Regions from separate parts of the Anaerobacillus alkaliphilus genome, predicted to be linked through region 3. Evidence: predicted binding sites of a transcription regulator. Region 3 holds the regulator's gene; each other region holds the start of a gene.
What was found. Region 3 encodes Rex, which represses fermentation and respiration genes when NADH is low (regulators of the CRP and FNR family bind a similar motif). Its sites were predicted from a motif close to TTGTGAAATATTTCACAA; they were not measured.

Region 1 (11,310 bases), on a different contig from region 3:
AGTTCTCCTTCGTTAGTTCATACCGATCAATAACAGGAACAACCAAAAACTCTGTTTCCTTTGGAAATACGGCTTGATAACACAATAATGCTCTTCTAGAGTGGATCGCTTTACAGACAATGATTACCTTTTGATGTTGAATACTAGCTTTCTCTAAAACTTCTAAGGAGAAACGCGCATTCTCCAATGTATGCTGAGCTTGGTCCTCTTTAATAATTACCTCGCTAGGCACGCCATGTTCTAGTGCGATGTTTTGCAAGTACTCCCATTCTGTCGTCCCAACGTGTGGGTTATAGCCACCTGAAGGGAGTAAGTATGGTGCGAAACCTTCGTTGTATAAAGAAATAGCTCGTTCCATTAATGGTGGGTGATTCGCACCCGGAATTAAGATAGCATTAGCAGGAGTGATTTCAGTTTCAACAAAAATAAAATCAGTAATACAATCAAAGGGAGTATTCATCTTCTACTTATTCTCCATTCTTGTCGTCTTGAATTAATACTACCATTTTTTCCTCGTAATGGTAATTAAAAGAAGGTCGTCAAATGACCACCTTCTTTGTCCCTCTATTTACCGTGCAGCAAACAACACATATTTATTTGAAGGAAACTTCCTTTTTCAACACACACACTCCATGTAGCTGAAGCTCTATACGCCCAGAAACCGTCACACCATTAAGCATATCAATATAATCCTCGTTCAGAACAAACCACTGTTTCTCAGAACTAAAATTCATTAAGAAAACAAACTCATGTTTTCCGTCAGTTCTTATTTGAGCTCTCACTCCATCCAGCAAATCTGCCTGAATGGCTGGTCTTAGCCATGACTCCTTACTAATAACTGACAAAAACTTACTTGTACTGCAGTTACCAATTCAATCGAAGCCGATGAAGATAGACTGCCCCATTTGGGATGGTAACGTAATAAATAACATCAAATCCAGTTGGGAGTGTTGCTTCTGCTTCAACTAATTTGGTTAACACACCTTTGGGATACTTGGCCCAATCGTGTTCAGGAGTATAGCCAAGTTCAATTGTTGTTGTTTCGACAATACCAAGCTCCGGAAAATTCATAGAGTAAAATCGTAGCGTACGATCGTTTCTTTTTTTTACAACCACATAGGTACCAACACTTAAGGAGCATGGGAAGGCATGACCTCCGTTGTAATCCGTTTGTTCGCCGATTAAATTTACGCGATCTGGGGCAAAGAATGTCTCAGCCCCTCTGTTTCATGGTAAAGCTCTTTAAATTTCGTAAAAATAACTTTTTTGTCTATGATTATTTCTCCTCGCTATAACCATTTGGATTGGTTTGGTGCCAGTTCCATGCGTGCGTAATGATTTCTTCTAAATCTGCATATCGAGGAAACCACCCAAGTTGTTGTTGAGCTTTATTTGATGAAGCGATTAGAACAGCAGGGTCTCCTGGTCTTCTTGGGACTATGACGGCTGGTATATCTTTTTTTGTAATTTTTCTGCAAACTTCGATGACTTCTTTCACTGAAAATCCTTTGCCATTACCTAAATTATAGATCCCACTCTCTTTGGTAGTTTCTAGCTTTTTAAGTGCTAGATAATGGGCTTCGGCTAAATCCATGACATGGATATAATCTCGAACGCAACTTCCATCACCGGTTGGATAGTCATCACCAAATATCTTGATACTATCTCTTTTGCCAAGAGCTACTTGAAGTACAATTGGGATCAAATGTGTCTCAGGTTCGTGATCTTCTCCTAATCTCCCACTTGGATCAGCACCTGCGGCATTAAAGTAACGTAAGCAAACTGACTTTAGTCCGTAAGCCTGATCTGACCATTTCAACATTTTTTCAATCGCTAATTTCGTTTCACCATATGGGTTTGTCGGTACAGTCGGGTCATCTTCTAAGATAGGGATTGACTTAGGTTCACCATAAGTCGCCGCGGTAGATGAGAATACGATTTTTTTCACCCCGTGCTCTACCATCTTCTTCACAAGAGTATACGAACCCAACACATTATTTTCATAGTATTCTAATGGTTTTTCCACGCTTTCTCCTACTAAAGAATTTGCTGCAAAATGTACAACACTATCAATTGTATGTTTGGTAAAAATTTCATCTAGTATGCTTTCATTACTAAGGTCACCTTTATAAAAGGTTGCGTCTAAAACAGCTTTTGCATGACCTTTTTGAAGATTGTCTAAAATGATCACCTCTTCTCCTTTTTCACGGAGAAAAAGTGCCGTATGACTTCCAATATACCCAGCACCACCAGTTACCAAAATAGCCATTTTATCAAGCTCCTCTCAAAAGAACAATATATCCGTTTCAAACTAAATTTCAAATTAATAAAATTAATTAACTAAGGATATCATAGTAAATTTACTACTAATTGTCTTTAGTATTTCCAATCATTTAGTATAGTTTATACAATGAACACTCAAAGGTTAATTACAAATGTTCCGGTATAAACAACTCAGATCAAATTAACGCTACTGCCCCAATGACTGTACCCATGTCTCCTAACTTCGATGTAACGATTGGCGTTTCTTATGCTGCTTCAATTAAGACTCTTTTTTGTACCTCTTCTTTCAGGGGATGGATAATAAAACTTCAGTTTCGTATGAAGTATACATAGGGAATTTCGGCTAAGCTGTGGTTTGAAAATTCGGTAGCCCCTCTGTGGATCTACTTTACTCTTGTTTCAAGAGCTTTTTAAAAAATCTAAATACGTATTCAGGTTACTCCAATCACGTCTTTCTTCAGAGCAAAAAGGGAAGACACTCGGTCTCCCCTTCCGTCACTATGCCATTTGAATTGGATCTACATTGCGTTCAACTACTCGAGCACCAACCTTGCTCACTAAGAAGCCGCCGCTTGATACGAATGCTTGTTGCGCTAACACTAAATCCATTACTAATGCTACTTTCCCTGGATCTACTGGTTCAATTGGGTCATCTAATGAAATCGTTACGTTTCTACCAATCTCATTTTTAAAAATAAGTTCAATCTTCTTCGCCATCTGTTTTCACCTCCATTCCTATCAATTTTGAAAAATTAATTAAGAAACAGCGTATTGATTTGTGCGTGTGACGATCTCTGCTGTATGGACCTGCAGCGAAAGTAATGCTTCTGCTGTCGTGCGAAGCTGGCCATCGGTTGCTGTGTTGTTGATGTTCGAAAATGATTTTGTTTTAAAAATCTCTTTCCCCTCTTCGTTGTACCCAGCTAACAATTGCATCGTTAAACGTGATTGTAAAATGTTTGCGCTCATCTTATCACCCCCTTCACTCTATACATACAGGGTGTGAGGAAAAGGGGTGGGATGGATTGAAGATGTCGTCGAGAATATTTTTCCTATCATCAACGAAGACTAGTGGTAAAAATAACCTTTAACGGAAAGGTGCTAAAACATGTACGAATATGTGTCCGATTCACTATTGGTAATAGGGAGAATTGTTACAATATTACCGTTGCTCTTGTTTATGACACTTTATATGGGAAAAAGGGCCATTGGTGAATTACCGATTTTTGATTATTTAATTATTATCACATTGGGTGCTGTTGTCGGTGCAGACATTGCTGATCCAAATATTAAACACTTCCCTACTGCTATCGCAGTCATTTCTATAGCCTTTTTTCAAAGGCTCATTACTTATTGGAAAATTAAAAATCGAAAAGTAGGTAGACTGCTTACTTTTGAACCGACTGTTGTCATCCAGGACGGGATAATACTTGACCAAAGATTAAAAAAGCTTCGTTATTCCATTGATAGCGTCCTGCAAATGCTTAGAGAAAAAGACGTATTTGACATTACCGAAGTTGAAACAGCAATTATTGAGGCAAATGGAGGTATAAGTGTACTAAAAAAAACAGAAAAAAAACCCGTCACCAAAGAAGATATGCAAATTTATAAGCCAACTTCTACAATTGCACTACCAATTATCATAGAAGGAACCATCTACACAGACATACTCAAAGACTTTAACCTTGATCGAATGTGGCTACAGGAACAATTAACAAAACGAGGAATACACAACCTAGATGATGTTTTTTTCGCCTCTATTAATCGAGATCTTCAATTGCATGTTTCTCTGAAGCATGAACCCGATGTTGCAATTCCAAAGCTTAAGCACTAGATAACGCAATTATTGAATTCTTATTTCAAGATTGCCTCATTGGGTATTCAAAAAGAATTGGCATTGCTAGAAACATTAAGGCACGCTACTATAGCGGATCTCCTGATCAAGTTGCTCCCTAATCCTTTACAAGCTTTGCAAAGAAGTTTTTTAACCTAGAAGGTAGTAGTTGTACAGCACAAAGAAAGCCGTATACCCTTTACGGGAAGACGGCTACTTTTTTTATAGTTTCGTGAAACATAGTTGTGAAACAAGATTTTTCGGGAAGTGACAGGCACTTCTACATTCCCTATTGATATATCATAAACACCTGTCCACTAGTTATTTCAATCGGAAAAATCTTTACTTGCCCACTGTCCGGTGCTTGAACCATTCCATCATTTAATGATATTTTCCAATCATAGAGCGGGCAATATACATATTCACCGCTTACTAAGCCCCCACTTAATGTTCCGCCTTTTGGATGGGGACTCTTATTTTCAATTGCCTTTACCTCACCGTTGGAAAGACGGAACAGGACGATCTCTTCTTGACCGATATGAAATACCTGTCCTGTCCTTTCTGGTAAAGAGTCATAATCTGTAAGATATAGTTTCTCCATTCTACTTCACCCCTTATACTAAGACTGGAATTTCGTGCTTTTGATAATACTTCTGCTGAAGGTCTTGGTTTTCAAGCACTTCCGCCCATGGCTCTTGGTATTTCTTCAACGTTTTATCTAAGCGCTCATTCAACGCTTTTCTAGTTTCTTCATTGGCTAGAACCTCTCTCACATGGTCAAGCCCTACGCGTTCTACCCATGTAGAAGTACGCTCAAGATAATTCGCGTGCTCGCGATAGTATTGTAAAAATGCGCCTATCAATTCAATGACTTCTTCTTTTGTTTTCACAGTTGCAAATAAGTCCCCAGCACGTAAGTCTGTTCCACCGTTCCCTGCAACATAAAGCTCCCAGCCACCATCAATTCCAACAATACCAAAGTCCTTAATTCCAGATTCAGCGCAGTTCCTTGGACAAGCAGATACACCCATTTTCACTTTGTGCGGAGTGTCTAAACGTTCGAATTTTTTCTCTAAATCAATCCCAAGTCCCATCGAGTCTTGAGTACCAAAGCGACAGAATTTTGCTCCTACGCAAGTTTTCACCGTGCGGAGAGTTTTTCCGTAAGCATAACCAGATGGCATTCCTAGTTCTTCCCAAACAGCTGGAAGATCGTCTTTGTTGATACCATAAAGGCCAATTCGCTGACCACCAGTCAATTTCACTAAAGGAACATCATACTTTTCTGCAACTTCGGCAATCTTCATTAAGTCCTTCGCTGTAGTTACTCCGCCATACATTCTAGGAATAACTGAGTAAGTTCCGTTTTTTTGAATATTTGCATGCATTTTTTCATTAACGAGTCTTGAGTCGCGATCATCCGTATATTGATCTTGTAGGATCATTCCAAGGTAGTAGTTTAACGCTGGACGACACTTCGAACATCCTTCTTCTTGTTTCCAGCCAAGAACATTCATGACCTCTTTTACAGTAGATAGACCTTTTTCCTTAATTTCCGCGACTACTTCATCACGGCTAATAGTTGTACAACCACATAATGCTGTTTTCTTCGCAGCCACATCATATTTTTCACCAAGAGTATGCGCTAAAATATCAGAGATTAACGACTTACAACGGCCACATGAACGTCCGGCATTTGTGCAGCTACCCACCTCATCAACAGTTGTTAGCCCTTTTGCTTGAATAGCTTCCACAACTGTTCCTTTAGTCACACCATTACATCCACAGACAATTTCATCTGCTGCCATGGTCGCGACATCATTGGAGTCAGATCCTACACCACAACAACCAGACTCTAATATAGATACACTAGTCATGCCGCTAACATCTTCTTTTTTCAGTAACATTCTAAATAATCTTGAGCTATCTTTTGTATCGCCGTATAAGACAATACCAGAAACTCGATTGTCACGAATGACGATCTTTTTATATACCCCATCGAACTCGTTATGAACTTTAATTGACTTTGTCTTTGGATCATCATCAATTTCACCAGCAGAGAACAGGTCTACACCAGAAACTTTTAAGCCAGTGCCGACAATTGATCCCTCATATGGCTTTGTTTCAACTCCACAAAGATTAGCAGCAAGCACTTTTCCTTGTTCATATAATGGAGCTACAAGACCGTAAATTACTTCTCTGTGTTCCGCGCATTCTCCAACCGCATGGACATGTGCAACGCTTGTCTGCATAAAATCATCAACAACAATTCCACGGTTTACATAGATACCACTGTCTTTAGCAATTTGAACATTTGGTTTTATCCCGACTGCCATAACGACAAGGTCAGCCTCAATCTCCGAACCGTCTACAAAACGTAGTCCAGTCACTCTTTCGTCGCCTTGGATCTCAGCAGTCTGTTTTTCCATCAGGAAATTCATGCCTTGTGCTTCAAGTTCTTCTTTTAGCATGATTGACGCAGTAGGATCGAGTTGTCGCTCCATTAAATGAGGCATTAAGTGAATGACATCTACTTCCATACCTAAGTTTAACAAGCCTCTTGCTGCTTCAAGACCAAGCAACCCGCCGCCAATAACTGCAGCTTTTTTATAGTCCCGCGCTACTTTGATCATCGTTTCACAATCGTGGATATCACGAAAACCAGTAACGCCCACTTTATCGGCACCCGGAATTGGCAAAATAAACGAACTTGATCCAGTCGCAATAATTAAATCATCGTAGCTCACTACTCTACCTTGATTTGAGATTACTTGTTTCGCTTCAGTATCAATGCGAACAATTGCTTCTCCTGTAAAAAGCTCAATGTTATTTTCTTGATACCATTCCCAAGTATTCATAATGATATCGTTTACTGTTGTATCACCTTGTAAAACATTTGAAAGCTTAATTCTATTATAATTCGGATGTGGTTCATCCCCGAAAATGGTTATTTGAAAAGCGTCTGGAGCAAGCTTTAAGATTTCCTCAATTGTTCTCACACCAGCCATCCCGTTCCCAATCATCACTAGTTGTTTTCTGCCCATGTCGTGTTCCCTCCTATGAAGCTATTAATCCTATAAGCAACTGATTAATGTTCTTTATGAGTAGATTGTACTCCTAAACACAGATTACTCTTGTGAGAAAAATCACACTTTTGACTGTTTGGTCCTCTTTTCACAAATGTGTCATATATCTTCGTCCGTCAAAGCAAAACATACAGTAGTTATGGACCTTTGGAACTTGTGCTGTTAGTCCTTTTTCAATTTCGCTCATAAAACCATCATTTTGGATCGTAAATTGGTGAATTTGGACCGTAAATGTTCAGTTTTGGACTGTAAATGAACAAGTTTGGACTGTAAAAGTAAATTGACCGCGGATATATCCCTCAAGAAATTAGATCCATAAACGATACCCGCCTATTTTAAGTCTGTCCTTGTTCCTAAACATGTAAAAAAGCAAAAAATCAAGCTCATTTTAAGTAACATGTTAGAGAACGTTGTAAGAATAGTATCTCATTCGTTGTGAAATGTAGTTCATACAAAGTTTTATATGAATTACCAATTTCTCTTTCGAAATTGGGCAAGTTCCATTTAACAAACATAAAAAAGCTCAGAGCAACTCTGAGCTTTTCGGTGAATTTGTCGTTATTGATTTCCTTTTTTTACCCACTCTGCTACGGTAACTGTTCGTTTTGCTTGATACTTAACAGCTGCTTCAACATCTTCAATCATTTTTCCGTCTTGACCCACTGTTACACTTACCCCGTATGGGTTACCTCCTGATGTAAATTGAACAGGATCTGTGTAACCAGGTGAGGCAATAATTGCGCCCCAGTGGTGCATCGTTGTGTACAATGATAAAATCGTCGCTTCTTGACCACCATGAGAATTTTGAGCTGAAGTCATAGCACTGACTACTTTGTTTGCCAGTTTCCCGTGGTACCATAGACCACCTGTCGTATCCAAGAATTGTTTCATTTGAGCTGGCATATTACCAAAACGTGTTGGTACACTGAAAATAATTGCGTCTGCCCACTCTAGATCATCTAATGTTACGTTTGGAACATCTTTTGTTGCCTCTACGTGAGCTTTCCAACCTTCGTTTTCATCGATGACATGTTGAGGTGCTAATTCAGGTACCTTTAACACTTTTACTTCAGCACCAGCTTCTTTGCCACCTTCTTCAGCCCATTTTGATAATTGATAGTTCGTTCCACCCATGCTGTAGTATATGACTGCTAATTTAATATTTTCCATCGTATTCGTCTCCTTTGTTTTTCCAAATATTTTTTCGAAAAAGCTCATAGGATTACACACTCCTATTTGTTACCTGATATATTTTTTTTAAAACTTAGTACACATAAATTCCTCTTGAATTAACATTTCTTAAATTCAAGAATTCAGAACTACATTTTCCCGCTACCTGACAATAGCACAAGACTCCAATAACAGTTCAATTAACTCTAATCCAAATATTATCATATCAAGTATTATGATTTCAAGATATGTGACTCGTTACAATCTAAAAAGATTCTAACGAGTTAAATACTATAATAAACTTATACTTTTAAAGTCCCCCTTCAGTTCCCCAAACTCTATTTATCCCTCATATTCCTTTTCAAACACTTTCGTACTCCTAACTGTCTCAATTGGTCGAACTAACGTTTCAATTTCTGCACGTTTCGGTTCTAAGAACGGAGGTAAAGATAATTTTTCACCAAGTGTTTCATAAGGTTCATCGCCCATAAAGCCTGGTCCGTCCGTCGCAAATTCAAATAAAATCTGTGGAGCAACTCTTGCGTATAACGACTCAAAGAAATAACGATCGACATAACCAGATGTGCTAAAACCAAAACTACTCAATCGTTCATTCCATTCATCCAAAACCGAACGATCATCTATACGGAACGCCGCATGGTGTACCGTTCCATACCCTTGTCGCGCTGGAGGTAAACTCGTATTCGATTCGACAATCACTGAAGCTCCGTTTCCACCTTCACCTACTTCAAATAAATAGAAAGATCCATCTCTCGCAGTTTCTTTAAATAATAGCACCCTCTCTAGCAATTCTTTAAAATAGTCAATGTTTCCAATCCGGACAAAGACGGGACCTAACCCAGTAATCGCATATTCGAGTGGAATTGGACCTTTTTGCCAAGGAGTACCAGATTCCACGCCCTTATTTTTTTCATCTGAAATTAATTGATATTGTTGATCATCAAAGTCAACGAATGAGAGAGTTTTCTTTCCAAATTGTTCTTTAATTTCAGTATGCTTGACATCTAAACGATCAAACCGTTTGACCCAATAGTCTAATGCAGTATCACTTGGGACACGGAACGATGTCTTTGAGATTTCATTTGTTCCATGGACACCTTTTGGAATACCTGGGAAGTCAAAGAACGTCATATCTGTACCAGCACTACCTTTATCATCTGCAAAGAATAAATGATACGTTTGAATATCATCTTGATTCACTGTTTTTTTAACTAACCGCATTCCTAAAACATAGGTAAAAAATTCATAGTTCTTTTCTGCACTACTCGTAATTGCTGTTACGTGGTGGATTCCTTTTAAATGGTTCATATTCATTTCCTCCTAAAAAAATATATTTTACTCTTCAATAGGGGCTAAGTTTGCTTCAATCTCGGCCCGTCTTCCCTCTAAAAATGGTGGTAAATCCAGCTGTTCCCCTAAATGTTCGACATCTCCATCTATTGTAAAGCCCGGCCCATCTGTCGCTATTTCAAACAGTATCCCGTTAGACTCCCGGAAATACAAACTCTTAAAGTAATAACGGTCGACAATACCTGAGGTTTGGAAACCTCGTTGTTTTACTTGCTGATCCCAGTAGGCAAGTTCCTCATCGTTTTTGACACGTATCGCCAAGTGATGAATACTTCCACGACCTGGTCTTTCCGATGGACCGTCTAAATAGCTGACAACGATTTCTCCAAAAACTTCACCGTCGATCGATTGAAAGATGGCTTCGTTTTCACTACGGCTAACCTCTGTATAGCCGAACATGTCTGTAAGGGTACTCGCAAGTTTTTCGAGTCTTTTCACCGTCACTTCCACAGAACCCATACCTTGAATTTGATGCTCAGCTGGGACATTTGACTTTTCCCATGTTTGCCAGTGCTCAACCTTCTCCCCGTTTGATACGAGCAGCACGAGACGTAACCCTTCTGGGTCCTCAAATTTCAATGCGGCACGATTGGCATATCTTGATATTTCTTCATGATAAACCCCATGCTGTTCAAAACGTTTTTTCCAATACTGCAAACTTTCTTCAGAAGATACTAGTAAACCAATTCTAGTAATCGCATTTGTACCACGATGCGTTTTTCCAACTGATGGAATTTCGAAAAATGATAGTTCAGTGCCCGGGCTACCTGTTTTATCTCCGTAAAATAAGTGATACATGGTTGGAGCATCTTGATTTACAGTCACTTTCACGCGTCGTAACCCAAGCACATGTTTATAAAATTGATTGTTTTGATTTGCATGTTTTGTAATCATAGAAATGTGATGATGCCCAGGAATTTTATACATATCATTTCCTTCCTTTCAATTTACTAATCAAGTGATCAATATTATTTCATCTTATTTTCAGTGTTCTTTTGTAACTTGGTCATAAGTGCATATAAAGTCTTCTGCTCTTCTTCGGATAGACACTCATTAATGATCGACGTTTGAAAAGATAGTTGATGTTCAAAAACTTCTTCCATCTTATCCTCACCTTTTGAAGTAAGGCTAATCCATTTAGTTTTCCAATCCTGTTTACGAATGATATAGCCCTCTTGCTCTAAGCGCGTAAGCATACGTGATATTCCACCTTCTGACACGGTTACTTTCGTAGCAAGTTCATTTTGCATAATCGGTTGATATGTTGAAACCTGATTTAATACATCAAATTGAGCAACTGTTATCCCATACTGTTTTAGAAAATCATTTGATAATAGATTACTTTGATGGGTAAAACGAGTAATACGAAACCAAATGAGTGAACTACGAGTATTTTTTCTCACATGACTCAATTCCTTTCTCACCTATCACTTTACACTTCAAGTGAAGGGAATGCAACAAAAATATCTCGAATTCAAGATATTATTTTTTTAAAACAAAAAAAACGTCAAGCAAGTATCAAAAATCTCGCTTAACGTTTGTATGTTATTTGATGTTTATCTTACT
Region 2 (11,310 bases), on a different contig from region 3:
ATGGTAAACGGCGGAAAGAGGCAGTCGTTGCCTTTGTATTAAAATCGATATCCTTACCAGATGCAGATAATTTCTCGATATCTTCATTTGCCTCTTGAATGACAACGTCAATCACGTCATCGACAGTTACAATTCCAAGTAATTTGTTTTTTTCGTCAACAACTGGTACAGCAACGAAGTCATAGCGTTGAATGAGTTGTGCCACTTCTTCTTGGTCAAGATCAACAGGTACCGAGATAACTCGGTTAAACATAATATCGCTAATTTTCTCGTCAATATTACTAAGAAGCATGTCTCGATACGAAACTACACCGACAAGTTCTTTATTATCATTAATGACATAAAGGTAATAAATTGTATGGTTCATCTCCGCAAATGACTTTAGCTTGTCCACAGCATCTCGAACAGTATAATCATTCTTAATCCAAACAAACTGATTGGTCATCAATCCGCCGGCTGTTTCTGGCGAATAGGTCATTAAATTCTGAACGTAAGTAGAATCCTCCGATTTCATCGCAGCCAAATATTCTTGGATTTTTTCAACAGAAAGCTCACTTAATAAGTCTGCTAAGTCATCATTTTCCATTAAGTCCATAACTTTAGATGACTTTTCGATACCAAGGCGATGAAGAATTTCAATTTGCAAATCACTATCCAACTCCTGGATGAGATCAGCAATTTGTTGAGGTGATAAATACAATAAAAATTTAAAATGGTGTTTGCCAGGTAGGTTTTGATACAGTTGGGCGATGTCGTAAGGTTGAAGTTCATCAATAACCTTTTCGAGGGCGCCTTTTTTATTTTCTTTTAGGTACTTAATAATAAGTACGGTTAATTGATCAGCATTCATAGAAACACTTCCTTACTTGATAGTGTTTTGGGGAAAACCCCTAGGTACTACACTATAAAAAAACTCACAAATAGTAAATACAATTCTTACGTTTTTTTTATGTTTGAGCCACTTTTCTCGATAAGAATAATAATGAAGGAACCAAATAACAAAGTAGCTAAGGTAAAAAGCTGAATGAAGTAGCTTGAGAAAACAGTAATGCCACTTCCGAAGCTTGCTCCCAATAGCAAAATGAAGCTATACATAGAAATTGTTAGACTCCGGTCATGCCCGCCTTTGTAACCGATAAGTTGAATAAGGGAAGGAATAATGATTGCAACCCCTGCAACGAAAACGATAGAACCAAAAGCGATGAGGTAGACATTTATTGTGCCACTAAATAGTAAACCTATGAGCTTTAAAGTAAGACCGAAAAGAATTGTATTCTCATAGCCGAAGCGTGTGCCAATCTTAGTAGAATAAATAGTTATAATTAACCCAATTAGGCCAAACCCACGGACCATTAACGTCGTCGAAGGAGTAGCATCCGTATTCGTTGAAAAGAAATTTTCTAGCGCTGTATAGTAGGCTACAAATGCTAGTAAAGTTGTAAATGTAATGAAGTAAAGTCTTTTTAAATCTTGTCGAAAAGGAATTGATATTATGGTCCTTAATAATGTTGGGATAGACCTTGATTGTTTTTGTTTCCTTGGTCGTGGAAGCTTATTTAGAGAGTAAATTAGAAGAAATGAATACAAAATTGCTAAAGTAAGAAAAATGCTCTGCCAACCATAAACGATGTTTACTGAAGAGCTTAGTAATTGACCGATGACTCCAGCTGATAAAAACCCTGTATTAATAACTCCGATTGCTATCCCGCGATGTTCTATATTTAATACATTCAATACATATATAAATGATACAGGTGCGAATGAAGCTGCCCAAAACCCTTGTAGCGCTCTTAGGAGAAGAAGAGTAGAGAAGTTAGTCATGAAAAAGCCTGCTGCCATTAGGATGATTAGAACGAATAAGCCTGTGCAAATGGTCTCTTTTAGACCAAACCGTTCTGATAAGGGACCGAAAAAAATTAATCCACATGCGTAAAAGAATGAAAATACACTAATAGAAAGGCTAGCTTCTGAAGTTGAAATAGAAAAAGTAGTTGCTACATTTCCTAAGAGAGGGATCATGATGTAAAGATTAGAGACAATCAAAATAGCCAACATTGCAAAAATAATTAATATATGACTTAGAGTATAAGGTATATTGTTTTCTTTAGGGTTTTCCATAGCAAATCACCTTACTTGTTAAGATTAGGGTATCAATATAGATTATGTATATGTAAAATCGTCATTAATTGCCTTTAAACATTCATAACTTGCCAGGTAGTAATAACACTATATGTAATATAATTATAGGAGTTATAGATGTACTATTTAAGAGAATAAGGTGGGCGATTTAAATGAACAATTTTATCAGATTTTTATTCTTAGGAATCTTGATGATCGTTTTTCTTACCGGTTGTAATGAAGAGGCTCTTACAGGAGTTAAGCAATTGGAGGTTAGTGATCTAAGCTATCGTATGGCGGACTCGATAAAAAACAATGATGAAGCTTTTTACATTGATGTAAGGGAAGATTATGAATTTAATGAAGCGTATATCGAGGGCTTCGTGAATTACCCTTTGAGTTCCTTTGAACAAACCTATCAGGATCTACCTAAAGATAAAGAAATTATTGTTATTTGTAGAAGTGGAAATAGAAGTATGAAGGCAGCGGCGTTTTTAAAAGAGCAAGGCTATGAAAATGTAACCAATATAAAGGGTGCTATGCTCGATTGGAAAGGTGAGACGAAGTCAGCCAATTAAAACGTAGAGTGATGAACTTCATCGCTCTACGTTTTTTGTTTATGTAAAAGACTGTTTTCGAAAAGTTTGTTGCTTTCGTAAAAATCTCAAAAGCCGGAGTTTTACACAAATTACTAAGAATTGACCACTAATTTAGTAAGTAATGCTCTTTTCTTACATAATTTATTGGCTGATATCTTCATCTGGGGTATTTTTCCAATAATTTCAGGATAGAAAAGCCACAATGTTTACGGAAAGAGCCATGCAAAAAAGACAGAACTGGTAACGAATGAGGTGACTTCAGCCTCTAAACATAAGCAAAACCACTAGGGAAGCCCTAGTGGTTTGTTCATTATTTAATTAGATAGTTAAATACAGGTGAACCTGGTGGTGCATTAACAATCATATCGTAAACCGGAATGGTGTAAGCGAAAAGGATGAGTAATACGACAATGCCGATCCAGAGTTTCCAGTTTTCAAAAATTGCAGGTGTAGTGGATGCATCACTTGCAGGTTCACTTACAGGGAACGCTGTTTCTCCTTTTGGAGCTAACCAAACCATGTAAATAAAGTTATAGAACATTAATAGTGCAGCAGCTGTTAAGATAACAGCACCAATAGCGACTGTTATATAATTCGTAAACATTCCTTCAAACCAAGCCATTGCTGTAGGGTGGTCTTGGTAAGTTGTATACGCAGTACGACGTGGTGCTCCAAGAAGACCCATTAAATGCATCGCACCTGACATGAAGAACATTCCGATTGTCCATAACCAAGTTTGCACCATACCTAAACGGTTGATATATGGCGTAAACTTTCTGCCAGTTAAATGTGGAATTAACCAGTATGAAATTCCAAAGAATGTTAGAACGATCGTTGAGCCTACGGTCAAGTGGAAATGCCCAACAACCCAAAGTGTGTTATGAACAACAGCGTTCATTTGATTAGATGCGTTAATAATTCCACCAGCACCAGCTGGGATAAAGATTAACATCCCCATAAATGGAGCGAAGAAACGTACATCTTTCCAAGGTAGGATACCTAACCAGCTAAGTGATCCACGTCCACCTTGAGAACGGGCAGTTTGCTCAAACGTACCAAAGATTGAGAATGCGGTCATTAATGATGGAACGATAACAACGAACGTTAATACTGTTTGAACGAACTTCCAAAACTCTGAAACGCCAGACTCCATTAACTGATGGTGGAACCCAACAGGTATTGAAAATAACAAGAATAAAATAAAGGCCAAACGAGCAAGTGAGTCACTAAACAATTTTCCGCCAATGATTTTTGGAATACAAACGTACCAAGCCATGTAAGCAGGTAGTAACCAGAAGTAGACTAGTGGATGCCCGAAATACCAGAAAAGTGTACGGCTTAGTAATATGTTCATCTTATCCGTAAGACCAAATGCCCAAGGGATCATTTGTAATAATACTGTAGCTGCTACCCCTAAACATGCTACAATCCAGAGTATAAGTGTTGCTGTAGCCATAAATCCGAATAGAGGTGTTTTTTGTCCTTTATTTGCTTTTTTCCAATTAAAGTAATGAGCAAGAACTGCAGCACTTGCAATCCAAGTCCCTACGACAAAAAGTGTTAAAGCTACATAATAGAACGGATGAGCTGCAAGTGGAGCGTAGAATGTATATAGAACAGAGGCTTCCCCTGCCAGAATAAGTACAGCAGCCATTAGCGTACCAATCGTGGTTACCCAAAAACCAGCCCAGCCTAGCTTTCGAAGGCCATTTGGAAATGCCCCGAGAGTACGACTAGCCCCGGCAAATAAAAAACCAAAAATAAAGTAAGTAGTAAAAACAAGTGCAAGTAAAACTCCATGGACAGTTAAAATTTGGTAGTAACCAAGCCAACTCGGAAGCTCAATCATGCCTCCGCGGACAAGTCCTTGTAAAAGTCCCATAAGTGCCCCGATAATGAAAGCAAAAAATGCTACGTGTATGTGTGCCATACTTAGAGAAGCGTCTTTTGGTGCTACTCTAACTTCTGTGTCTGAAACAAATTCATCGACTCTTAATGCTGAATTTCTCATTATTTCACCTCAATCGCCATTTGCATGTAGTGGTGTCCGGTACCGCAGTATTCGTTACAAAGAACGAGGTAAGTACCAGGCTCGGTAAATGTGTGTTCGGCCATGTTCACATGACCAGGTGTAACCATGAAGTTCACATTTGTCATTGGAATAGTAAATGAGTGAACAACATCAGAACTAGTTACTTGAAATCGTACGGTTGATCCAACTGGAACTTCAATTTTATTTGGTGAATATCCAAAAGCCATTGCAATGATTGTGGCTTGATACGTATTTTCGTCAATTTGGCGTAACCCCGGCTCATTGAAAGGTGCTTCATTACTTAAATTTTGTGGATCGACTGTAGCCATGTGGCTAGGTGGTTGTTGCCCGAATGCGAATGCACTAACTCCTAATACTGCTAAAAAAACGAATAAAGACCCAATACCAAATGTTAACCATATTTTTTCATAACGATGTAAATGCATTTAAGTTCCCCCTTTCACAAAATTACATTCTATTTAAGAATAAGTAGAAAATAGCTGACCAAGATCCAACAATAAATAATCCTACTAACATGGTGAATATTAAGGTTCCTTTTAAAGATGAATCTGATTCTGTTGGTACATAACCCTTTTTTGTCTCTAGGTTTGTGTTGTTTTTAGCCATAAATAACCCTCCTCTTATGATAATTAAGACCCCCACGATTACATAATATAGGAAAAACATTACAAAATTTTTCCGCAAATGTGAAAAAATAATGACACTTACAACATAATATAGTTAATAAACATAACAGTAGTTCATATAGTGGAAACTACTCTATCGCAATTATAAAGTTTTTGAGAATAACTACTGTGAGAAAAATCACATATAAACAGGCTGTAATAAGCTCTGAAATGGCATTGTTAAAATATTGACACATTTTAGGATAGAGACAGTAGTAATCAATAAATTAATTAGGTAGCTCAAGCTGCCATAAGTTAGGGGATGGACAAGTAGAAAATGGCGAAGGAACAGAGGAAACAAGTAAAGAAATAATATTTTATTAGTAAAAAGCCGCTATTTGTTTAAAAGATCGCCATTCTGGTTCTTTTTTTATGGGAAAAATAGTGGTTGGTGGGAATAAATAGAATGTTCCGTTACAAACTACTCTTATCTAAGTTTGAATGTAAGAGAGGTTCTATATGAACAAGAATACTACGATAAGACAAGATAAATATGAGGAATATCTTAGAAGCCTAAATATCTCGGAAGAACCACCGCAAGTTAGTAGCTTGTTTGATATAGAGATGAAAGAAATATTTAAAGCTTGTGACGACTTTACCTATAGAGAGATCGTGCTCTCACGAGGAGAGAAGGGGATTATCTATTTTCTCCAGGGAATCGTTGATCTTGAATTTCTACATATGAGTGTAATAAAGCCTTTAGTTGAATCGATGAAAGACCAATTCGAAGAAGTTGATCATCGTCAACAGATTAATAATCCTAAAAATATCTCTCTTAAAAATTGGAACGAGATTATTTTTGCATTATTTAACGGAGGAGCTATTTGTCACATTGATGGGCAGCTCCCAATTGAAGTTAAAGTACCTGGGAAAGAAAAGAGAAATATATCTGAACCTACCACACAATACCAAGTATTCGGTCCGAAGATAGGATTTATTGAGGATATACAAACGAACATTTCTATCGTAAGGAAGTTTCTGAAGGATCCTCGTGTAAAGACCGTAAATTACGAAATTGGTTCACTTTCACATACAAAGGTATCTGTCATGTACATTGATGGTTATGCAGATAAAAAGGATATTGAGCAGATTGACAAAAGAATGCAAAATGTGAAAATTGATCAACTGATTACTCTAGGACAATTAAATAAGCAGATTATTGATCATCCAACGTCTATTTTCCCACAAGTGTTTGGTACAGAGCGACCAGACAATGTTGCGTTGGCATTAGGGGAAGGAAAGATTGCTATTTTTATTGACAATGTAACATTCGTTTCAATTCTTCCTGTTACGTTGTTTGATTTATATTTGGTTGGTGATGACCTTAGTTTTAGTTCGTTTTATAATGCCCTATTTGTAAGAGCTATCCGATATTTGTGTATGATTTTATCTACAGCTTTACCAGCTCTTTATGTAGCATTAGTCGCATTCCATCCAGAACTAATTCCAGAAACTCTCGCATTAACAATTGCAGAGTCGAGATCACAAATACCTTTTCCGGCAGCTGCAGAAGCACTAATAATGATGATTGCCTTAGATGTTTTAGTGGAGGCTAGTATACGTCTTCCTAGCTTTGTTGGCCAAACAATCGGTATTGTTGGAGGTTTAGTTATTGGAACAGCAGCTGTTGAAGCAGGGGTTGTTAGTAGTCTAATGGTCATTGTTATTTCGTTTACCGCAATAGCATCTTTTACTTCTCCTACTTGGGAATTAGTATCGTCACTACGCGTTCTTCGTTATGGTTTGTTGATCATATCATCAATTTTTGGTTTGTATGGGTTCGTGCTAGGCTTTTGTGTTATTTTTATTCATATTTGTAACTTAGAGTCTCTTTCAACACCATACATATCGCCATTATCAACATTTAAAATGCAGCAGTTGTTAGGTAGAATGCAGCAAATAAAAACGCAGTATTTTGAGAAAAAAGGAGGGTGATTTTGACTAATGGAGGTGGTAAGGAAATTCAAGGGTATTGATCTTTTTGCAGTTACTTGTTGTTCAACAATTACTCTAGGAGTCACTTTCTTACCTTATGTGGGTGGGGATGAGGTAAGAAGTGCGTGGTTAAAGGTTTTGGTAGCTGTCATTCCTTACTTTGTTCTTTTTTACTTGTTAAAAAAATTTAGCTCTAAATACGAAAGTTACGATTTCTTTTATGAGATGAAAGTCTCTACTTGGAACTGGGTGTTCCACTTGATCGTGTTGTATTTCATTGTCAGTACTTTGTTTGCTATTGTTTATGGTTTGGAGGCATTGACATTAATAACAAAAGTATATTTGCTTCCTAACACTGACCAGTGGATTGTTCTACTTCTCTTTTTATTAGTGGCTGCGGTGGGCTTAGGTTATGGAATTACAGCGATTAGCCGTTTTGTTGTTTCCTTAATACTTGTTGAGTTTATCCTGCTTTTTTCAATTGTAGGTTTAGGCTTTACTGAATATTTTCGCTGGATGTATATTGCCCCTGTTTGGACGACGGATGTTATCACATTTTTGAAGAGTTCTATCAGTGATATGGCCCGGTATACGGGAGTAATAGCTCTACTAGGTTATTTGCCATTTTTGAAAAAAGATGCCGCAGTCTTTAGACCGATGAGTTATGGTCTACTTTTGGTTGTTTCTATCTATGTTGGTATTTGTCTTGTGGTAGTAGGGACCTTTGGTTTCGAACAATCTTTAACGCTTTTATCACCTTTTACGGCATTGGTTCAGTCTTTGTCAACGAGAACAGGAGTAATAGAGAGAGTAGATTTATTTTTCTTGGGGGTATGGCTGATTGCTTATTATAAAATCATGCTAGTTCAGTCATGGTTTATGGTGTTTTTAATGCAACGTATATTTCCGATAAGAAGAAACTACATCTATATACTTCTTTCGTTAGTTTTATTATTTGTGATAACTATGTTCATGCCAAACTTTGTTGAACAAATTTGGATACCTATACATTTTAATAACATCATTTATTCCTTTTGCGTGCCAGCTTTACTATTAGGTTTCTTATTAATGAAACGAAAAGAAGGAGCTCAACAAAGTGAAACTAGTTAAGCTATCGCTTGTCCCACTTGCCATAATTCTAATGCTAACTGGGTGCATTGATGATGCTAGGGAAATTGATCATAGATCAATGATTGTGGGTATGGGCATTGACGTGGAAGAAAATAATGACAATGAGATTTTATATAGTGTAACGTTACAAATCCCAATACTTTTAACTGGAGGACGAGAAGGATCCCCTGCTGGCTCGGTAAAAGAGTTCGAGACGTTTACTGCCACTGGAAAGACAATTTTAGATGCGGTTGCCCATATAGAAGCAATGACACCGACAGTTCTCTTTTTTGGCCACTTAAAAGTAGTGACGGTCAGTGAACATGTCGCTAGTCATGGACTAGACAGAGTGATCGATTTCTTTGATCGACTTCCTCAAGTTGCCAACCAAATTTTTTTACTAGTCATTGAAGATGGAAAGGTTGAAGAATTTATTAACCAAGAGTCGCCGTTAGTAAATTTGCCTGCTCTTTATTTAAATCGATTTTTCCAAGCTGAACAGAAAATATCGCGAACAAAGGATGTGAAGCTCTTTGAGTATCGTAGAGATACCAATATGATCTCTGGTGCAGCGACACTCCCATTAGCTAAAATTTTAGACAAAAAAATACTCATTGAAGGGATGGCGGTCCTTCATAATCATAAATTAGTGGCAAAATTAGAAAGAGATGAAGTTGGTATTAGTGAACTATTAAAGAACAATCGAGTGGATAATGTAAATTACACAATAACGCTAGAAACCAATGTCGGGGAAGAAGAAGTTTCGATCACAAGAGGAAACTTACAAGCTAAATTTCATTACGAGGAAACAACCCCACTTACAGTAAATATTAGTGTCAAGGGTAAAGGTGAAATTGCTGAAGTAGGAACGCCTGAAGTAAGGGTGACTAATGATTTAGTAAAGGAAGCCAATGATAAGATGGAGAAAGAAATTAAGGAGTTAGTAACAAAAACAATCAAAAGGATGCAGGCAGAAAATGTTGAGCCTTGGTTGATTGGTCATCGGCTTTGGGTAAAAGACCCAGATTTTTTTGACACATTACATTGGGAAGAGTCAGGCTGGCGCGAAACTGTTGTAAACGTATCGGTAGATTTTAAGATGGAACACACAGGGCAGAAAGGGTATTTAGGGAAAAGAAAGATAGGCAGATAGAAAGAAAACACCTTCATATTTTTGTGACAACTGTCTGAACCTCGTTGACTGTGAAAAAAAGCCTATGCTATAATAAACTACAATGAAAATCATTATCATTAAACGTAGGTTTTTATAGATGAAGTCTTTTTTAGGGGGAGAGTTTCATGAGTTTTATACAGTTAGAGCAAGTAACAAAGCTTTTTTCTGGTACGCAAAAACCTGCAGTTGACGCTATAAATTTAAACATAGAACGTGGAGAAATTATCACATTACTAGGCCCAAGTGGTTGTGGAAAAACAACAACATTACGAATGCTTGCTGGGTTTGAGCAACCATCAACAGGAAAAATAACCATTGGTGAACAAGTGGTTTATGACAATTCTAACGCAATTCCACCTGAGAAAAGGGGAATAGGCATGGTATTTCAGGATTATGCATTATTCCCACACTTAACAATTGAGAAAAATGTCATGTTTGGGTTAAATAAGTGGAAATCAAAAGATAGAAAAGCACGTGCGAGAGAAGTATTAGAACTTGTTGGTTTAGGCGACTTTGCCCAACGTTTTCCAAGTGAAATATCAGGCGGACAGCAACAACGAGTTGCCTTAGCAAGGGCCTTAGCGCCTCGACCACATGTTGTTTTAATGGATGAACCATTTAGTAATCTAGATGCTGGTCTCAGAGAAAAAATGCGTTATGATGTAACTAATATCCTAAGAAAAGCAAACACCACGGCAATTATCGTTACTCATGATCAAAAGGATGCTTTTGCTGTTTCTGATCGTGTAGTCGTCATGAAGGACGGTGTGATCCAACAGGTGGCATCACCTAGAGAAATGTACCGTTGTCCAAAAAACTGCTTTGTTGCTCAATTTGTTGGAAAGACAAACTTACTTACAGGTGAATTAGATAAAGATCTCAAACACGTTAGAACAAGTATAGGGAAAGTCTGTTTACCAGTGGCTTTAAATGAGATCTCTGATAATATTAAGGTTTCGATTCGCCCGGAAGGTTGTCAAATCGTTGCTGCTGGAGCTGGGAATTATTCAGGACATGTGGAAAGAGTTACATACAGTGGTGAATACCAAGAACTTTATGTAAACTTTCAACAGAATAAAACCTCAGAACCTATGGTAATCTATGCGCCAATTGAAGAAAATATTGAAGTAGGTTCAGTAGTGTCATTTAATATTAAAACAGATTTAGTTTGTGTAGTGGAATAATTGAAAGCTCTCTCTTAAAAGAGGGCTTTTTTGCTTTTGGAGGAAGAAACATCGAAGGGATTTTTGACATTCCTGTGAATTCGGAAATTTACCTATAAAATTTTTTGTAAATTCCATTGACAATGATTATCAATAGCAATATAATTCAAAATGTAAGTTCTAAATGAGAATGAATTTCATTCTTTAGAACAAAAAAGTTACATAGGGGGAAACAAACATGAACAAAGCGTTAAAAATGATCTTATTTACAATCCTTTCTTTAGGATTAGTTATGTTAGCAGCTTGCGGTGGTAAAGAAGAACCACAAACAGCAGCTCCTGCGGAACCAGAAGTACAAGCGGAAACAGAAGAGCAACAACCTGAAGAAGTGAAAGAAGCTGGTGAAGTTAACCTGTATACGAGCCGTCATTATGACACAGATCGTCAATTATATGATCTTTTCGAAGCTGAAACAGGAATTAAAGTTAACGTA
Region 3 (11,310 bases):
TCATGGACCGGGCTCTTATACAGGAGTAAGAATTGGAGTTACGACTGCAAAAACTCTAGCTTGGACATTAGGAATTCCTCTTATCGGAATTTCAAGTTTAGAGGCTTTAGCTCAAAATGGACGTTATTTTCATGGGGTTATCTCGCCTATCTTTGATGCCAGAAGAGGTCAAGTGTATACAGGACTCTACGGGAATAAAAATGGTCAGATACAGAACCTTAGGGAAGATCAAATTCTGTTACTTGAAGATTGGCTTACACAACTAAATAATGACTTTGAGAATATTCTTTTCTTAGGGAATGATGTCTCTCTGCATAGACAATTAATTATCGAGAAACTAGGGGGCAAAGCAACATTCGGATTAGTAAGTGATCATAACCCAAGACCTGCAGAACTAGCAAGGTTAGCTTTAAATATGGAATCTAAAGAGGATATACATACATTTACCCCTAATTATATTCGCTTAGCAGAAGCAGAGACAAACTGGTTAGCTAGTCAAAAAACTAAGGCCGAGCAAGGATAACTTTATGGAAGCTACTTATAAAATTCGTTATATGGTGAAAGAAGATATTGATGATGTGTTAGTAGTTGAAGAAAAGTCTTTTGCTACGCCATGGAGTCGTACAGCGTTTCTAAATGAAATTCTTCATAATCAATTTGCCCATTATCTAGTTATCGAGAATGAAGGTGAAATTATTGGTTATTGTGGAGTGTGGATCATTGTCGATGAAGCTCATATTACTAACATTGCTATTCATCCTAATTTTCGTGGCTTTAAGCTAGGAGAACAGTTGTTGGTTCATGCGATTGAATTAGCTCGAACATTAGGTGGTACGAAGATGACTTTGGAAGTTCGAGTATCAAACCATGTTGCCCAACGACTTTATAGTAAACTTGGCTTCAAGCCAGGAGGTATTAGAAAACAATATTATACAGATAATCAAGAGGATGCTCTTGTCATGTGGGTGGTCTTATAATGGAAAATAAATATATTTTAGCAATAGAAACAAGCTGTGATGAAACTGCAGCAGCTGTTATTAAAAATGGAAATGAGATCTTATCAAATGTTGTTGCCTCCCAAATCGAGAGTCATAAACGATTTGGTGGAGTCGTTCCGGAAATTGCTTCTCGCCATCATGTTGAACAGATCACGGTTATTATTGAGGAAGCAATGAAAGAGGCAGAGATTGATTATCCTGACCTGTCAGCAATAGCGGTAACAGAAGGTCCTGGGCTCGTAGGAGCTCTATTAATTGGCGTAAATGCAGCAAAAGCACTTGCATTTGCTCATGACCTACCTTTAATCGGTGTTCATCATATAGCTGGACATATTTATGCCAACCAGTTGATAACGGAGCTTAAATTTCCTTTAATGACCTTGGTTGTTTCAGGGGGGCATACAGAACTCGTCTATATGAAAGATCATGGTAGCTTTGAGGTAATCGGTGAGACGAGAGATGATGCGGTAGGAGAGGCTTATGATAAAGTAGCGAGAACGTTAAAACTCCCTTATCCAGGTGGACCTCATATTGATCGGCTAGCAGCAATTGGAACGCCTTCAATTGATCTTCCAAGAGCTTGGTTAGAGCCGGAGTCATATGATTTTTCTTTCAGTGGATTAAAATCAGCAGTTATTAACACCTTACATAATGCAAATCAAAAAGGCGTTGAAATTTCAAATGAAGATTTAGCTGCAAGCTTCCAGGAAAGCGTCATTGAGGTCCTTGTGGAAAAGTCGAAACGAGCGGCTAAAGAATATAATGTGAAACAGTTCCTAGTCGCTGGTGGAGTCGCCGCAAATAAAGGATTAAGAGAAAAGCTAACAGCTGAATTTGATAAATCGGCGATAGAGATAATTATCCCACCACTAAAGTTATGCACAGATAATGCTGCTATGATAGGTGCTGCGGCTTTCATAAAGCTAGAAAAGAAGCATTTTTCAGACTATCGATTAAATGGTAATCCAGGGTTAGATTTAGAAAAACAATAAAAGTTGTCGAAGGCTGTTCTTTAAAATTAAGGGCAGCTTTTTTATTGTCGAATTTGTCTTTATAAACAGTTTTTCAACAAAATGAGGATAAGTGTGAAGAACGTAAAGTTACCAAGGGTTTTATAAAAAAGGAAAAAGGGGAACGTAGGTACTTATTAACAACTCAATTGTGGATAATGTGGATAAGTGCTGCAAAGGGTGTCGAAATAAGGATATATAGTGTGAATAATTACTTTGGGGATAAAACTGTGGATATTGTTAATAACTTTTCATTAAGCTTGAAAATAAAGGTTTAAGTTGTGGGTAATGTTGTTGATAATGTGGATATGTCAGAAAATTTATGAATATTTCTATTCCGAGGGTGTTTATGAACATTAAAAGAAACTTGCTGTTGCTATTTATAATGTACCTGTTTATTTTATGTGGAAAACCTGTTTTTGCTGAAGAGTACTCGAAAAACCTTACAATCATTTTAGTACCAGATTTCTCTTTTCAAGAAGTTACATGGTTAATAGAGAATGGGCATGAAGATGAGTTGTGGAAAACTGGTGGAATGTCAGCAGTCAATATCCGCCCTGATGGTCCATACTCTTATTTAAATAATATTGTTAGTATTGCATCAGGCTCTCGAGGGCTAGGTGTTGAAGGCTGGAATGCGTTTGTGAAAGGTGAATTGGATAGTGGAGTATTAGTTGAAGAACTTTATCAACAATGGACGGGTAGAACTGTTGATGAAGGAAAAGTATTTCATCCCTTATTTCACAAACTTGTTGATAAAAATAAAGATACGACATATCGCACAAAAGTAGGCATACTTGGGCAAACACTAAAAGAGCATGGTGTAAACAGCTATGTTATTGGTAATAGCGACATTGGCCAAGAAAAAGTAAGATATGGACCTACGCTTATAATGGATCGAGAAGGATTTGCTCATGGTTATTTACTGGAAGGAACGAAACCGAGTAAAGGTTCTCCAGGTGGAGTGGTGATGGATGTAGATAATATCTTCACAGTTTTATCCACACCTAAAGCAGAACCGTCTCTTACTGTCATTGAATGGGGAGACTTGTATCGATTGTATAAGCAAAAAAGTAATATGGAGGCAGATTACTTTGAGAAACAATATGAAACAGCATTGTTAAACTTAGAGAAATTCCTGACGCTCCTAGTTGAGAATGGTTATACACAAAATATTATGTTGTTATCCCCAATGATGAATAGTGATGCTTACCAAAATAAAGAACGGTTAGCTCCACTATTTTATTGGAGTCATTCATCCACATTTTATTTACAGTCATCTACAACAAGACAACCGTTTGTCGTCAGCAATTTAGATATGGTACCAACTATCCTTCACTTTTTTGAGATAGAGGCTGAAGATAATTTTTTTGGGAAACCAATTCAAAGAGTAGCAACTATCGGGCCAACATTAGAAGAAGGTTTAACTAAGATTGATCTAATGTTTACAATTTTTAAAACTCGAAATGTAATCTTATCAAGCTATATTACCTTACTTGTTCTTTTATTAATTATTACTAGTGTTATTATTATGTTTAAAATACAGATTGCTTTTTGGAAAGAGATTGCAAAAATTTTGCTTATCGCCGGGATAAGTTCACCATTATGGTTACTTATCACCCCATATAGTTTGTATTACATTCAACCAAACGTCTATCTGATACTGCTAATCTTTTGTAGCTATATTACAGGTTTCCTCGTTGTAAGGTTTGTTCCTAAACCTATATTTTTCATGAGCATAGCTCTATTTTCAGCCATAACAATAGACTTGCTCATGGGAAACTTCTTTATGCAAAGATCCTATTTAGGGTATGATCCAATCATAGGCGCTAGATATTATGGGATCGGTAATGAATTTGCAGGTGTCTATTTAATTGCAGGACTTCTTCTATTAGAAAGGCCACTTTTTAGAAGATGGTTATTAGTAATCGTGTTAAGCATAAGCCAACTCTTTTTATTAAGTTCAACAAATCTAGGAGCTAACGCAGGTGCAACCATTTCTGCTGGAATTATGTTTGGTTATTACGGGTATCGCAACTATTTTCCCAATATGAATTGGCGAAAGCTTATGATGATTTTTTTATGCCTCCTAGCTGTGACTATTTTGTTTCTGTTACTTACGCAAATGAACGGGAAGGAATCGCATATTGGCTATGCATTTACAAGAATGTTCCAAGGTGACTTTCAATACATCGTTGATACGATTAAAAGGAAGCTCGAAATGAATTGGAAAATTTTTCGATTCAGTAATTGGACGCAACTGTTTGTGACAACATATCTTTTGATTGCATTATATTTATGGCGGAAAAAAGGGATTGTCAGTAGTGGGGTAAAGAGGCTTCTTATTCAAACAGGAGTTGTTGCTTCGGTTACTTTATTATTACTAAATGACTCTGGTGTCGTAGCAGCTGCTACATCGATGTTTATCATTGTTTGTACGAGCTATTATTGGGCACTAGATGAATAAAATTGTGTAAGTAGTGCATCGAAGCACTACTTACACAATTCAAAATTCACACTTATTCCTCTAGTTCACTCCACTCTTCCATGAGAGAATCTAGTTCTTGTTTTTGTTGTTCAATTTCATTGTTAAGTTGAGCTACTTGATTGTGATCTTGGTAGACCTCTGGGTCACAAAGAGCTTCTTCCTTTTCAGCAATTGATAGTTCAATTTTTTCAATGGTCTGTTCAATTTCCTCTAGACGCCTCTGACGTTGACGTTCTTTTCGTTTTGCTTCTTTGTCTTGAAGGAATGTTTGTTTATTTGGTTGTTCTTCTTGATGCTGAACCTTTACCTCTTGTTTTTCTTTTAATTCCTTGCGTTCAAGGTTCTCTTGTTTCTTCAATAGGTAGTAATCATAATCTCCAATGTAGTCGATTAGACCTTCGTAAGTCATTTCCACGACTCGTGTCGCCATCCGGTTTACAAAATAACGGTCATGGGATACAAACAGGATTGTGCCAGGATAATCTAGCAATGCACTTTCAAGAATTTCTTTGCTGTCTAGATCAAGATGGTTTGTTGGCTCGTCCAAAATTAAAAAATTAGCTTTTTGCATCATTAATTTTGCTAGTGCCACGCGAGCTTTTTCTCCGCCACTTAAATCAGAAACGCTTTTGAGCACATCGTCACCACTAAATAGGAAGTTACCTAAGATCGTTCGAATTTCTTTTTCGGGTGTAAGAGGATAATCATCCCAAAGTTCATATAATACCTGTTTATTAGAATTCAGCTTTGCTTGTTCCTGGTCATAGTAACCAATTGTGACATTACTACCGTACTTTATTGTTCCTGCTACAGGACTTAATTGCTCGGTAATGATTTTTAATAGAGTAGATTTTCCGATACCATTTGGTCCAAGTAATGCAATACTTTCTGATCGATTGACTGCCAAGGTAAGCTTTTCAAATAAAGGCTTACTATTTGGGTAGCCTCCGGAAAGTTGATCAATTCTTAATACATCATTACCAGTTTGCTTTTTAATCTCAAATGAAAAGCGAGCAGACTTTTCATCTCCTTGAGGGCGATCTAATACATCCATTCGTTCTAGTTGTTTCCGACGACTTTGTGCTCGTTTCGTGGTAGATGCTCGGGCAATATTCTTTTCAACAAATGTTCTCAGCTTATCAATTTCATCTTGTTGCTTTTCGTACTGCTTCATTTCAATTTCATAGCGCTTTGCTTTTTCATCCAAGTAATGGCTGTAGTTACCAACAAATTTCGTTGCTTTTGTTCTGGATATTTCATAGACAACATTGGCAACCTTGTCAAGGAAGTAACGGTCATGGGAAACAATTAAAATAGCGCCATCATAGTGAAGAAGATATTGTTCTAACCAGGCAAGAGTTTCTAAGTCTAGGTGGTTTGTCGGCTCGTCCAAAATAAGTAGATCAGGGCGGGTTAGTAATAGTTTACCTAATGCTAGGCGAGTTTTTTGGCCACCACTTAATGTTGAAACTTCGGTGCTATAGTCTTTATCAGAAAAGTGTAAACCCGATAGTATACCGCGAATATCAGCTTCATATTTATAACCGCCTCTTTCTTTAAAGCTCTCAGAAAGTAGATCATAATCTTTTAAAAGTTTTTCATATACTTTTTCGTCGCTAATACATTCAGGATCTGACATTTTGGCTTCCAAGTTTCGCAACTCTTTTTCCATTTGGATGAGAGGAGCAAATACGGTTAACATCTCGTCCCAGATAGAACGACTCGATTCTAAACCAGTATCTTGAGCTAAATAGCCTATCGTTACATCTTTAGGAATAATAATGTCACCAGAATTGTAAGATAGTTTTCCGGCAATAATTTTTAAAAGAGTAGATTTACCAGCACCGTTTCTACCAACGATCGCAACACGATCTTGTGAATGAACTTCTAATTTTATATTCGATAATATTGGTTCCACACCAAATGTTTTTGTTAATTGGACACACTGTAAAAGTATCATAAATTCATCATCCTAACATAAGTAGCAATCTAACGTTTATTCCATTATAATATACCGTTAGTGTACCGTAATTAATTATGGACAAGCAAATAATACTTTCAGCAATACCAATTGAATTTAAAATTAGATATTTCATTTGTGTTACAAAAAATGAAACGATTACAAATTTGACAAAATGGTGTACAATATACTTGTGACGGTTTGAAAGGGGACATTTAGTATGTCAGAATTTACTCATTTTAATGAACAAGGTCGCGCAAAAATGGTAGATATCTCAGAAAAAAATGAGACAATACGAACAGCATTAGCTAAGACTAGTGTCGAAGTAGGGAAAGAAATATACGAGAAAATTCGTCAAGGCTCCATAGGAAAAGGCGATGTACTAGCTGTTGCACAAGTGGCAGGCGTTATGGCAGCCAAGAAAACAGCAGATTGGATACCGATGTGTCATCCACTAGCATTAACAGGTGTTGATGTAACGTTTGATTGGCATACAAATGAAGATAACTATAAACTTAACATTTACGTAAAAGTAAAAACTAAAGGAAGTACCGGAGTAGAGATGGAAGCACTAACGGCAGCCTCTGCGGTAGCCCTGACAGTTTATGATATGTGTAAAGCTGTAGATAAAGGGATGGTTATTGGACCTACATACTTAATGGAAAAAACAGGCGGAAAAAGTGGAGATTTTAAAAGAGAAACAGAAATAGAATAATAAACTAAAAAAAATTTGTACCAACTAAAGGGAGAAACCAGGGGATTGTCGGTAGCATATGTGAATTGATAAACAAGAATAAGGTGTGGCTATAGAAAACAGGGGGTATAATTACTACCCTAGATTTTGTTTGCCCTTTATCCAGTTAAAAGGTACAGGTTGGAGGCAGAAAATGAATATCGATCAAACGAAAATTCCTCAAGCGACTGCAAAACGATTACCTTTGTATTATCGATTTTTAGAAAATTTACAAGCATCTGGGAAACAACGAGTATCGTCTTCGGAATTAAGTGAAGCGGTAAAAGTCGATTCTGCAACAATTCGACGTGACTTTTCTTATTTTGGAGCTTTAGGTAAGAAAGGTTATGGATATAACGTTAATTATCTACTAACTTTTTTTAGAAAAACATTAGACCAAGACGAGGTTACAAATGTAACCTTAATAGGTGTCGGGAATTTAGGGACAGCATTTTTGCATTATAACTTTTCAAAAAATAATAGTACAAAAATAGATATGGCCTTTGATGTTGATGTTAACAAAGTAGGAACAGAGATTGGTAACGTTCCAATATATCATTTAGATGATTTGGAAAAGATCCTGGATCCAAACGTTTCAGTTGCAATTCTAACCGTACCTTCTTCTGTAGCACAAAAAGTTGCAGATCGCTTGGTAGCTTGCGGTATTAAAGGTATCTTAAACTTTACTCCTGCACGTTTATCGGTTCCAAAAAACGTACGAGTTCATCACATCGATTTATCGGTAGAACTTCAATCGTTAATTTACTTCTTGAAGCATTATCCAATTTAAAGTTGAAAGGTTATCACTAAAGTGGTAGCCTTTTTTGTTTCTGGTTAGTCTTGTTAATCTAAGTGGGAAACCATGTTAAGGTAACGCAAGGTATTCTATCGTTCCCAAACCGAGCGGAGAGTGAAAGAAAAGGTAACGCAAGGTGTTCTATCGTGCCCGAACCGAGTGGAGAGTGAAAGAAAAGGTAACGCAAGAGGTGCTAACGTGCCCGAACCGAGTGGGGAGTCAAAGAAAAGGTAACGCAAGAGGTGCTAACGTGCCCAAACGGAGTGGGGAGTGAAAGAAAAGGTAACGCAAGAGGTGCTAACGTGCCCAAACGGAGTGGGGAGTGAAGGAAAAGGTAACGCAAGAGGTGCTATCGTGCCCAAACCGAGCGGAGAGTGAAAGAAAAGGTAACGCAAGAAGCGCTAACGTGCCCAAACGAAGTGGAGAGTCAAAGAAAAGGTAACGCAAGAGGTACTATCGTGCCCAAACGAAGTGGAGAGTCAAAGAAAAGGTAACGCAAGAGGCTCGATCGTGCCCGAACCGAGCGGAGAGTGAAAGAAAAGGTAATGCAAGAAGCGCTAACGTGCCCAAACCGAGCGGAGGGTGAGAGAAAAGGAACCGTAAGAAGTGCTAACGTGCCCAAACTGAGTGGGGAGTCAAAGAAAAGGAAACGCAAGAGGTGCTAACGTGCCCGAACTGAGCGGAGAGTGAGAGAAAAGGAAACGCAAGAGGTGCTAACGTGCCCAAACGGAGTGGGGAGTGAAAGAAAAGGAAACGCAAGAGGTGCTAACGTGCCCAAACGGAGTGGGGAGTGAAGGAAAAGGAAACGCAAGAGGTGCTATCGTGCCCAAACCGAGCGGAGAGTGAAAGAAAAGGAAACGCAAGAAGCGCTAACGTGCCCAAACGAAGTGGAGAGTGAAAGAAAAGGAAACGCAAGAAGCGCTAACGTGCCCAAACGAAGTGGAGAGTGAAAGAAAAGGTAACGTAAGAGGCGCTAACGTGCCCAAACGAAGTGGAGAGTGAAAGAAAAGGTAACGTAAGAGGCGCTAACGTGCCCAAACCGATTGGAGAGTGAAAGAAAAGGTAACGTAAGAGGCGCTATCGTGCCCAAACCGAGCGGGGAGTGAAAGAAAAGGAAACGCAAGAGGTGCTATCGTGCCCAAACGGAGTGGGGAGTGAAAGAAAAGGAAACGCAAGAAGTGCTATCGTGCCCAAACCGAGCAGAGAGTGAAAGAAAAGGTAACGCAAGAAGTGCTATCGTGCCCAAACCGAGCAGAGAGTGAAAGAAAAGGTAACGCAAGAAGCCCTAACGTGCCCGAACCGAGCGGAGAGTGAAGGAAAAGGTTACAGTAGGAGTCTCTACACCATTTTCAATTACCATCTGCAAGAAAATTGGAAGTGTTTTTCATTCTATTCACTAATTGAACGTGATATAGTAGTAATAGAAATTATTTCGGGAAACGAGGTATTTTTTATGAGCAAATTACTCCCTGAAAAGTGGCTAGTTGTCATAGCGGTTTTGTTAGGGACTTTTACTATTATTTTAAACAACAGTATGTTAAACCCAGCGATTCCCTATTTAATGGATGTCTTTGATGCTGATGCTGTTTCTACTGGCTGGGTAATTACTGTTTTTATGGTAACGATGGGAATTACCGTGCCGCTAACTGGTTATTTAGGCGATAAATATGGAAAGAAAAAGCTTTATCTTGCTGGCTTAGTCATTTTTATGATCGGTTCGATTTTAGGATCTTTTTCATGGGATTTAAGCTCGCTTATCTTTTTCCGTGGTATTCAAGGGATTGCAGGAGGAATTATGATGCCTTTATCAATGGCACTTATATTCGAAGTGTTCCCAAGAAATGAGCGAGGTCTTGCAACTGGAATTTGGGGAATTGCTGCAATGATGGCTCCAACGATTGGTCCTACGGTCGGAGGACTTATTATTGAAGCAGGAAGTTGGCAGTGGCTCTTCCTATTCAATGTACCAATTGGCATACTAGGAATTATCATCGGTGCCATGTATCTTAAGAACACAAATAAAGTTAGTGGAATTTCGTTTGATAAGTGGGGGTTTCTAACGGTCACAATTGGTGTGGGAGCGATATTGTATGGTTTAGGGAGAGTATCGGCGTTAGAACATCTAGTTCAACCTCTTAATCTGGTTTTATTTACTCTAGGTATGATCTCCTTACTACTGTTTGTGAAAATTGAAAATCGACATGATCAACCTTTGTTAGATTTATCAATTTTTGAAAATAAGGCATTCACATATAGTGTTTGGATAGGCATTTCTACTTCATTAGGGTTATTTGGAGCAATTTTCCTAATTCCATTATTGATCCAGCATGTGTATGGGTTAGGCCCCGTGATAACTGGGCTGGTTTTTCTACCTTCAGCTCTTTTCACCGGGATTTTTATGACCATTGGTGGAAGGTTACTAGATCGCCATGGTCCGTTATTCGTTGTAACTAGCGGTCTTGTCATTATGGCAGTCTTTACATTAGCTCTAGGATTTACGACCATGGAAACATCGCTCATAACGATCTTTGTTTTAATGGCGCTACGAGGTATTGGGCAAGGTTTCTCAACGATGCCAGCAACGACGGCTGGAATGAATTCCATTCCGGATAGGTTTATTTCTCGGGGATCAGCAATGAACAATGTTTTGCGACAGATGAGTTCTGCCTTAGGAATTGTCTTTATCTCCATTTATTATGAGGTTCGTAGAGTTCAGGTGTTTGCTACTGTAGATACGATGCAGGAAGCTAGTTTACAAGCAATACGAGAAGGGTTTTTTCTTTTAGGCATGATAGCCTTATTGACCATACCTTTGGGTTGGATGTTAGGAAAAGCTAGCAAAAATGAAGAAAGTAAAAAAACAATGACTGCGTAATGTGAGTAAAAAAAGCTTCACTAATGAAGCAATTCAGTATAGAAAATTTATTAAACTGTGTTATGATTAATACAAAGAATATGTATTACAGCTACGGGAGCCTAGAGGACTAGGCTGAGAAGAGGACTATTCCGTCACAGACCGTGTAACCTGATCTGGATCATGCCAGCGGAGGGAAGACTGTCTTGTTAATTGTTATCTTTACATGTCTTTAAGGCCGCATCTGTATGGTGGGGCTTTTTTGTTTTGTTTTCCCTGTTGTACACCGCACATTCCAGACAGAACTGTTGATATGTAAAATTAGGAGGAGAAGAAACAATGGCAAAAGATTTATTAACTATCGGTGGAGTAGAACTTAATAGTCGTTTATTAATCGGTACTGGAAAATTTAATGATGACGCCCTAATCCCAGACGTAATTAACTCTTCACAATCTCAAGTAATTACAGTC

Region 1: nirB (nitrite reductase large subunit NirB) is a predicted target of Rex. The motif match lies at 7,252-7,269, and genes of this name have one in related genera.
Region 2: DS745_RS08840 (cytochrome c oxidase subunit 2A) is a predicted target of Rex. The motif match lies at 5,563-5,580, and genes of this name have one in related genera.

What each region holds. Positions count from the first base shown of each region.
Region 1 covers NZ_QOUX01000047.1:278,267-289,576, reverse strand. Annotated here, with positions in the region: gene DS745_RS21775 (YdcF family protein) at 1-460, opposite strand, end outside; gene DS745_RS21770 (Beta-galactosidase C-terminal domain) at 594-845, opposite strand; gene DS745_RS21765 (hypothetical protein) at 865-1,116, opposite strand; gene galE (UDP-glucose 4-epimerase GalE) at 1,277-2,269, opposite strand; gene DS745_RS21755 (DUF2922 domain-containing protein) at 2,782-3,000, opposite strand; gene DS745_RS21750 (DUF1659 domain-containing protein) at 3,040-3,252, opposite strand; gene DS745_RS21745 (DUF421 domain-containing protein) at 3,392-4,117, shown strand; gene nirD (nitrite reductase small subunit NirD) at 4,407-4,718, opposite strand; gene nirB (nitrite reductase large subunit NirB) at 4,732-7,161, opposite strand; gene wrbA (NAD(P)H:quinone oxidoreductase) at 7,762-8,373, opposite strand; gene DS745_RS21725 (ring-cleaving dioxygenase) at 8,716-9,702, opposite strand; gene DS745_RS21720 (ring-cleaving dioxygenase) at 9,730-10,671, opposite strand; gene DS745_RS21715 (MarR family winged helix-turn-helix transcriptional regulator) at 10,713-11,147, opposite strand.
Region 2 covers NZ_QOUX01000030.1:60,891-72,200, forward strand. Annotated here, with positions in the region: gene mgtE (magnesium transporter) at 1-850, opposite strand, end outside; gene DS745_RS08820 (MFS transporter) at 937-2,118, opposite strand; gene DS745_RS08825 (rhodanese-like domain-containing protein) at 2,292-2,696, shown strand; gene DS745_RS08830 (b(o/a)3-type cytochrome-c oxidase subunit 1) at 3,028-4,728, opposite strand; gene DS745_RS08835 (cytochrome c oxidase subunit II) at 4,728-5,195, opposite strand; gene DS745_RS08840 (cytochrome c oxidase subunit 2A) at 5,218-5,376, opposite strand; gene DS745_RS08845 (spore germination protein) at 5,895-7,370, shown strand; gene DS745_RS08850 (GerAB/ArcD/ProY family transporter) at 7,380-8,480, shown strand; gene DS745_RS08855 (Ger(x)C family spore germination protein) at 8,467-9,633, shown strand; gene DS745_RS08860 (ABC transporter ATP-binding protein) at 9,780-10,838, shown strand; gene DS745_RS08865 (Fe(3+) ABC transporter substrate-binding protein) at 11,056-11,310, shown strand, end outside.
Region 3 covers NZ_QOUX01000033.1:8,948-20,257, forward strand. Annotated here, with positions in the region: gene tsaB (tRNA (adenosine(37)-N6)-threonylcarbamoyltransferase complex dimerization subunit type 1 TsaB) at 1-523, shown strand, start outside; gene rimI (ribosomal protein S18-alanine N-acetyltransferase) at 528-977, shown strand; gene tsaD (tRNA (adenosine(37)-N6)-threonylcarbamoyltransferase complex transferase subunit TsaD) at 977-1,990, shown strand; gene DS745_RS10275 (hypothetical protein) at 2,358-4,475, shown strand; gene DS745_RS10280 (ABC-F family ATP-binding cassette domain-containing protein) at 4,528-6,456, opposite strand; gene moaC (cyclic pyranopterin monophosphate synthase MoaC) at 6,677-7,171, shown strand; gene DS745_RS10290 (redox-sensing transcriptional repressor Rex) at 7,344-7,979, shown strand; gene DS745_RS10295 (MDR family MFS transporter) at 9,439-10,860, shown strand; TPP riboswitch at 10,944-11,055, shown strand; gene DS745_RS10300 (thiazole synthase) at 11,179-11,310, shown strand, end outside.